Regions from separate parts of the Pseudomonas sp. 86_A genome, predicted to be linked through region 1. Evidence: riboswitches for the same ligand, from Rfam matches in the RefSeq annotation. Region 1 holds a riboswitch; the other holds the start of a gene.

Region 1 (4,152 bases):
AGTTTTCTGATGGGCAAGCGTATTCAGGCCGGCATTGCCGCCGAGGCCTATCGAGTGATTGCCGAGCGGCATCAGCGCGACACGCCGCGCAAACTCGCGAACTGCACGCATCGGCAATTGGTCGGCATGCTCGGCGAGGCGCATTACGTGCGTTACGACGAAACCACAGCCACGCGTCTGTTGGCGCTGGCGGCGCGGCTCAATGACGAATACGCCGGCAAGGTCGGCAACATCGTCAAGGCCAGCTCCGATCGTGGCGAGTTCGAACAGCGCCTGAAGGCTTTCGACGGGATTGGTCCGAAGACCGTGGAGATTTTCATGCGTGAAGCGGCGAAGGTGCTTTTTTGATGTTCATTGGTTGCGCAGGCTGGAGTCTGGGGCGTGAGTATTGGCCGCAGTTTCCGGCCGAGGGCACGCATCTGCAGCGTTATGCGGCGCGATTCAATGGTGTGGAAATCAACAGCTCGTTTTATCGCCCGCATCGTCGTCAGACTTATGCGCGCTGGGCGGAATCTGTGCCGCCAGGCTTTCGTTTTTCGGTGAAGGTGCCGAAGCGGATCACCCATGAATTGCGTCTGCAAAACTGTGATCAGGCGCTTGATGAGTTTCTGGAGCAGTGCGGCGGCCTGGGTGATCGACTGGGGTGTTTGCTGGTGCAACTTGCGCCGTCGCTGGCATTCGAGCCGGCAAGCGCTGAGGCATTTTTCGTCGCGTTGCGCCAGCGATTCGACGGTGACGTGGTGGTTGAGCCACGGCACGCATCGTGGGTTACCGCGCAGCCCCTGTTGCAGGCGTATCGGATTGCCCAGGCGGTGGTCGATCCGTCGCGGATCAGCACCGATGGCTCGGCGCAGGACTGGGCGGGGCTGGGTTATTGGCGACTGCACGGTTCGCCGCGGATCTACCACAGCGCCTACGATGAGCGTTATCTGCAAGCGCTGGCACAGCAGCTGAAAGTCGCGGCAGCACAAGGCGCCGTGACTTGGTGCATCTTCGACAACACTGCCAGTGGTGCCGCGCTGGGTAACGCGTTGGCACTGACAGCGTTGATTGCAGGTTGAATCAGACCGACAAGTGCTCGTAGAGGATGGTCGCGCCGACGATCATCAACACCACGCCACCGACAATTTCCGCGCGCTTGCCGACGACCGCGCCGAGCACCCGGCCGAGCATCACGCCGAGGGTCACCATGGTCATGGTCGCCAGGCCGATGGCCGCTGCCGCCACCCAGATATTGACGTCGACGAACGCCAGGCCGACGCCCACCGCGAGTGCGTCGATGCTGGTGGCAAACGCGGTGACCGCGAGAATCAGGAACGAATGTTGACCGGGTTTTTCCTCTTCCTCGTCTTCGTGTTTGAGGCCGTTGTAGATCATGTGCAGGCCGAGGATGACCAGCAGGGTGAAGGCGATCCAGTGGTCCCATTCGGCGACCCAACGGGTGGCGGCCTGGCCGATCAGCCAGCCGATGATCGGGGTGATGGCTTCGATTACGCCGAAAATCAGACCGGTGCGCAAGGCTTCGGTCAGACGCGGTTTGTGCAGGCTGGAGCCTTTGCCGATGGCCGCGGCGAACGCGTCCGTGGACATGGCCAGGGCGAGGAATATGAGGGAAACAGGATTCACGGGGGCACACTTCCAGTCGGGCTATGAGTCAACGACACAACCACACGCCCGACTTTAGGCATGGATGTGTCGTCGGTCTCACCAACCAAAAGGTGTTCGCACCACGGCATGTTGCCGAGAATGTTGATACGAACGCTTCCGAGGAACTCGGAAACAGGCTACTCCCCAACGAGGCTGCGGATCTTATGGGGGCCAACATGAAAATTTTGTCAAAAGCGCCGAGGCCATCGAAAAAGAGCAAATCTCTGTGGCGAGGGAGCTTGCTCCCGCCGGGTCGCGCAGCGGCCCTTTTTTTGCCGAACAGCAGAAGCCCTGCTGCGCAGTCCAGCGGGAGCAAGCTCCCTCGCCACAGCGAATCTGACCTGAGAGAGCAGCGCTAAGCCAAGGGGGCCTCATTGATCCGCAACTGCGCGCACAATCCACCCTGCGGCCGGTTGTACAGCTGCAGCGTGCTGCCGATCTTGCTGACGATCATCTGCACGATCGCCAGCCCCAGCCCGGCGCCATTGCCATGGCCGTGGCTGTAGAAACGCTCGAACAACCGCGCGTACTCCAATTCGTTGATCCCGGGCCCGGCGTCCTCGACGCTGATGTACACCGCGCCGCCGGCCTGCGGTTGCACCTGAACCCGCACCTCGCTGCCGGGCGGGGCGAAGTTCAGCGCATTGGTCACCAGGTTTTGCAGGGCGATGGCGAGGGCCACCGGATCGGTTTCGACCGGGCAGTGGTGGTCGCTGTCGAGGATCAGTTCGACGTCTTTTTCCAGGGCCAGCGGCGCCAGTTCGGCGAGTTCTTCGCGGACCAGTTCGGTCAGGTCCACGGCGCTGGTTTCGGGATGCGCCAGGCGCGGTTCGATCCGCGCCATGGTCAGCAACTGACTGGCGATGCGCGTCGCCCGATCCACTGCGCTGACCAGAAACTCCAGGGCTTCTTCGCGCTGTTGCGGGGTCGCGGCCAGTTGTGCGTTTTGCGCGTGGATCCGCAGGATCGCCAGCGGCGTGCGCAGCTCATGGGCCGCATCGGCGATGAAGCGGCGTTCCCGGGCCAGCAGGTTGTCGATCTGCTGCAACAGACGATTGAGCGCGGTTTGCATCGGCTCCAGATCATGCGGCAGGGGGCTGAGGTGCAGCGGTTTCAGGGTTTCGGTGTCACGTCCGCGAATGCTCTGCGCCATCGCGCGCAACGGCTGCAGGCCCCAGCCGATGTTCAGCCAGATCAGCGCGGCCAGCAGCGGTACGCCGATCAGGCTCGGCCACAGGGTGTGGCCGACGATGCGCTCGATCAGGTCCTGGCGGATATCGTCGCGCTCGCCGACCCAGATCAACAGCCCTTGTTGCGGGTCCTTGAGCAGGAACGCGCACCAGTCGCGGCCATTTTCCATCAGGTCATGCGAGCCGAGAGTGGTTGGCGGTGCGGCGAGCTCCGGTGCTTCGGCCGAGCGCACCAGCAACTGCCCGTCGCTGCGCCAGACCTGAAAGGTCAGACGAGTTTCGTAAGGGTGCGCGGCCTCGCCATCACCGACCCGGCTCATGGCTGCATCGAACGCCTGATAGAGCCGGGTCCAGTCGTTGTCGCCCGGCGCACGCTGGGCCAGCACGCCTTGCAGCAGACGGGCACTTTGCGCCAGTTGGGCATCGTAGACTTCTTCGATTTCGTGGTGGCTGTCGCGCAGCACCAGCCAACTGATCAGGACGTCGCCGATCAATACCAAAATCAGCACCGGCACCAGAATTCGCGCACGAATGGAAATCATGGCTTGAGCTCCAGCACATAACCGACACCGCGCACGGTGCGGATCAACTCGGTCGAAAGCTTTTTGCGCAGGTTGTGGATCAGCACTTCGAGGGTGTTGCTCTCGACCCGTTCCTGCCAGCCATACAGCGCCCGGGACAGGCGTTCGCGGGTGACGACCTTGCCGGGACGGGCCAGCAGTTGGTGCAGCAGTTGATATTCCATGGGGGTGACCACCACGTCGTTGCCGTGCCAGCTGACTTGTTGCGTGACCGGGTCGAGACACACCCCGGCATGCTCCAGCACCGGTTGCGCACGGCCCTGGCTGCGGCGCAGCAAGGCGCGGATGCGGGCTTTCAATTCATCGACGTCAAACGGTTTGATCAGGTAGTCGTCGGCCCCTGCGTCCAGCCCGGCGATGCGTTCGGCGGTGCCGTCGCGGGCGGTGAGGATCAGCACCGGCAGATCCTGTTGTTCGCCGCGCAGGCGTTGCAGCAGGGCCAGGCCATCGAGGCGCGGCAGGCCGAGGTCGAGCAGCAGCAGATCGAAGCTTTCGCTGCGCAGGGCATGCAAGGCGCTGACCCCGTCCTGCAACCAGTCGAGGGTGTAGCCTTCGCTGCCGAGGGCAACACGAATGCCTTGACCGAGGGCGCGATCATCTTCGACCAGCAATAGGCGCATAACGGAGTCTCTTGAGGAAACAGGGCGGGTGACCGGCGGCATCATGCCGCTGTGCGAGGGGCTGTGGCAGTTCACCCGACGGGAAAGATGTAACGACTCGTTGCCAACTAAGCT
Region 2 (4,152 bases), on a different contig from region 1:
GCGATGGCCGCCAACCCGGACCTGAAGCTGATCCTGATCACCGCCACCGGCACCAACAACGTCGATCTGGAAGCGGCCCGCGCCCACGGCATCACCGTGTGCAACTGTCAGGGTTACGGCACGCCGTCGGTGGCGCAACACACGATCATGTTGCTGCTCAACCTTGCCACGCGCCTGGCCGACTACCAGAAAGCCGTCGGCGAAGGTCGCTGGCAGCAAGCCAAACAGTTCTGCCTGCTGGACTACCCGATCGTCGAACTGGAAGGCAAAACCCTTGGCCTGCTCGGTCACGGCGAGCTCGGCGGCGCGGTCGCGCGACTGGCCGAAGCGTTTGGCATGCGCGTACTGCTCGGGCAGATTCCCGGCCGCCCTGCCCGCCCGGACCGTCTGCCGCTGAACGAATTGCTGCCGCAGATCGACGCCCTGACCCTGCACTGCCCACTCAATGAACACACCCGCCACTTCATCGGTGCCCGCGAACTGGCGTCGATGAAGCCCGGCGCGTTTGTGGTCAACACCGCCCGGGGTGGCTTGATCGATGAACAGGCCTTGGCCGATGCGTTGCGCAACGGTCACCTCGGCGGCGCGGCCACCGATGTGCTCAGTGTCGAGCCGCCGGTCAACGGCAATCCATTGCTGGCCGCCGACCTTCCACGGCTGATCGTCACCCCGCACAACGCCTGGGGCAGTCGCGAGGCGCGGCAACGCATCGTCGGCCAATTGACCGAAAACGCCCAAGCGTTCTTCAGCGGTACAGCGCTGCGGGTCGTCAGTTGATAAACTGCGGCACTTTTTTTTCAAGGAGCAGTTATGGATCCGCGCAGTGAAGTACTGCTTCGTCAGGCCGAGTTATTCCAGGGTTCGCTGTTGTTGGCCGGTTTGCCTGCCGATGATCTGCTCGGGCGCCTGCCCAATGCGTTCGGCTGGTGCTGGCACGCCGGCGATCAGGCCGCACTCGATGCACGCTTCGAGGGTCGCAGCCATTTTGGCGTGAACGTGCCGGAGCGCGAGTTCGACAGCGCCGTGGTGTTCTTGCCCAAGTCCAAGGATCTGACCGATTACATCCTCAACGCCGTGGCTGCGCGTCTGGCCGGGCGTGAGGTGTTTCTGGTCGGCGAAAAACGCAGCGGCATCGAGGGCGCATCGAAACAGCTCAACCCGTTCGGCAAGCCGCGCAAGCTCGACAGCGCGCGCCACTGCCAACTGTGGCAGGTCACCGTGGCCAACGCGCCGCAAGCCAAATCCCTGGAAAGCCTGGCGCAGACCTATGAGCTGCCACTGGCCGAAGGCCCGTTGAAAGTCATCAGCCTGCCGGGTGTGTTCAGCCATGGTCGCCTGGATCGCGGCAGCGCCCTGCTGCTGGAGCATCTGGACAAACTGCCGAGCGGCCATCTGCTCGATTTCGGCTGTGGCGCGGGCGTGCTGGGGGCGGCGGTCAAACGGCGTTATCCGCACAATCAAGTGACCTTGCTCGACGTCGATGCCTTTGCTGCCGCCAGCAGTCGCCTGACGTTGGCGGCCAACGGACTGGAAGCCGAAGTGATCACCGGTGACGGTATCGACGCCGCGCCGATGGGTTTGAACGCGATTCTGAGCAACCCGCCGTTCCATGTCGGGGTGCACACCGATTATTTCGCCACCGAGAACTTGCTGCGAAAAGCAGCCAAACATCTGAAAAACGGCGGCGAACTGCGGCTGGTGGCGAACAGCTTCCTGAAGTATCAACCGCTGATCGAAGAGCACTTGGGCGTGTGTGCGATCAAGGCCGAAGGCAATGGTTTCCGGATTTACCGGGCCAAGCGCGGCTGAAAATTAGCACTTGCCGAATGGATTCTGCCTAGGCAGAATCCGCTCCGTCCTAGGGGAGTAGTCTCCCACGAGCGCCAAGCTCGTCCGGCATACGTCAACATACTTGATCCTCAGATCATGGCGTATGCGACCCAAGCGTCCGCACCAGACGGATCGCAGGGTTTGACAAGACCTATGACACGCACACCTTACCCGGGGCGGGAAGGCTGTACGTGTCATAGCCGTGTCGACCCGCCCCTTAGGAAAATCCTGATGCTGGACTCGTTACTCGTTCCCACCGCAATCGTTGCCTTGGCCGAAATCGGCGACAAGACGCAACTGCTCGCGCTGATTCTCGCCGCTCGCTTTCGCAAACCCTGGCCGATCATTGCCGGTATCGTCGCCGCGACCCTGGCCAACCACGCGGCAGCCGGTGCGGTCGGCGCCTGGTTCGGCAGCTTCTTCTCCGATTCGGTGCTGCACTGGATTCTTGCCGCAAGCTTCACCGCCACTGCGCTGTGGACGTTGGTCCCGGACAAGATGGACGACGATGAAGCCAGCACCGCACGCAAGTTCGGCCCGTTCCTGACCACGCTGATTGCGTTCTTCCTCGCGGAAATCGGTGACAAGACCCAGATCGCCACCGTGATGCTGGCGGCGCAATACCCTGAGTTGTGGCTGGTGATCATTGGCACCACGGCGGGCATGTTGATTGCCAACGTGCCGGTGGTCCTGGCGGGTAACTTTGCCGCGGAGAAACTGCCGCTGACGCTGATCCGTCGCCTGGCGGCTTCGGCATTCCTGATTCTGGCGATCGTTGCGGTGTACAAGGCGATGCAGAGCAGTGGCTGGGTTTAACCCCTGCGCCTGAGCCTTGCACATCATTGTGGCGAGGGAGCTTGCTCCCTCGCCACAAAAACAAGGCCCCTTTTGCCCCGACTATCTATCAGGACTTCGGGGCTTTTTCGTAAAGCGGCATCACTTTCGGAATCGCTGCCTGCAACGAGGCGATCCGGCTGGACGACGCCGGGTGAGTGCTCATGAATTCCGGCGGTGCGCCTTCCGAGGCCTTGCTCATCTTGTTCCACAAGGTGATCGCCGCATTCGGGTTGTACCCGGCGCGGGCGGCCAGTTCGAGGCCGATCAAGTCGGCTTCGTTTTCGTTGGCACGGCTGTTGGGCAAGGTCATGCCGTAGTTGGCCACGGTGTCGGCCAGCGCCAGGCTGTCCTGACCCAGACCGAGCAACGCACCGGCACCCTGCTTGGCCATTTCAATCCCGTAGGCTTTGGACATCGCTTCACGACCGTGCTCGCGCAGGGCATGGGCGATTTCATGGCCCATCACCGCGGCGATCTCATCGTCGGTCAGCTTCAGGCTGTCGATCAGCCCGGTGTAGAAAATGATCTTGCCGCCAGGGCCGCAGTTGGCGTTTAGCTCATCGCTCTTGATCAGGTTGACCTCCCACTGCCATTGGGCGGCATCGGGGCGGAAATTCGGCGCCTGGGCGATCAGGCGGTTGGCAATGGCCTGAACCCGCTTGGCCTCCGGGCTGGTCTTGTCCAGTACGCCTTTGCTCGACGCCTCGCCAACGGTCTTCTGATAGGACTGGGCATACATCTGGTCGACCTCTTGCGAGGACAGCATGCTGAACATGTACTGCTTGCGCTCCACCCCTACGGCTCCGCCGCTGGTGGTGTTGACCGACTGACAACCGGCCAGCAACAGCGCTGCGCTCAGTGCACTTACAACCAATGTCTTGTTCATTCAAAAGCTCCCTGAAAACATGCCGCGTATCCTAGGCGGGTAATTGTATCGGCGCCAGATACAACAGACGTGTTGCAGTGTCTTTCGGATGTTTCCCACTTCTGCTGTCGTAAAAAATTCACAGCGCCCGGCAGACCCGCCACCACTGCGTCGCGCACCGATCCATTTGCGACATGCCCCGCTCTTTGTTCCGCTCGGCACTCATGGCGCAATGCCCGCTGCCGATACAACAGCGCAGACGTCCTCTTGCGTGCGGAGCTCCCATGAAGTTCAAGTCGATCCAGTTTTCCGTCGCCGCCCTGGCCGGCGCCATCGTCCTCAGCGTGGTCGCCGCGCTGGTGCTGTACGCGCTGTTTTCCGGCGCCCGCACCCAAGAGATGGTGCAACAGCGCACTCAGGCGCAGTTCGAGCAAGTCATCGAACAACGCCTGACCTCCTTGGCGCAGACTCAGGTCAGCCAGATCCAGCGCGAACTCGAAGCGCCGCTGCTGATTGCCGGCGGCCTGGTGCGGGTCAACGCCCTGCTCGGCACGCCGGGCACCGATGGCCAGCCGCGCCTGACCGTCAGCCGCGAACAACTGATCAGCCTGATCAAAGAG

Evidence for each region. A riboswitch is a leader RNA that binds a small molecule or an ion and turns the genes downstream of it on or off. The one in region 1 is predicted to bind manganese.
Region 2: another riboswitch for manganese. It lies ahead of J5M57_RS17115 (TMEM165/GDT1 family protein); the one in region 1 lies ahead of mntP (manganese efflux pump MntP).

Annotation. Positions count from the first base shown of each region.
Region 1 covers NZ_JAFGYS010000001.1:100,903-105,054, reverse strand. The annotation lists gene J5M57_RS00445 (DNA methylase) at 1-348, shown strand, start outside; gene J5M57_RS00440 (DUF72 domain-containing protein) at 348-1,061, shown strand; gene mntP (manganese efflux pump MntP) at 1,063-1,626, opposite strand; yybP-ykoY riboswitch at 1,633-1,805, opposite strand; gene J5M57_RS00430 (ATP-binding protein) at 2,003-3,379, opposite strand; gene J5M57_RS00425 (response regulator) at 3,376-4,038, opposite strand.
Region 2 covers NZ_JAFGYS010000010.1:211,383-215,534, forward strand. The annotation lists gene J5M57_RS17105 (2-hydroxyacid dehydrogenase) at 1-777, shown strand, start outside; gene J5M57_RS17110 (class I SAM-dependent methyltransferase) at 811-1,809, shown strand; yybP-ykoY riboswitch at 1,850-1,972, shown strand; gene J5M57_RS17115 (TMEM165/GDT1 family protein) at 2,062-2,646, shown strand; gene J5M57_RS17120 (M48 family metallopeptidase) at 2,735-3,553, opposite strand; gene J5M57_RS17125 (methyl-accepting chemotaxis protein) at 3,817-4,152, shown strand, end outside.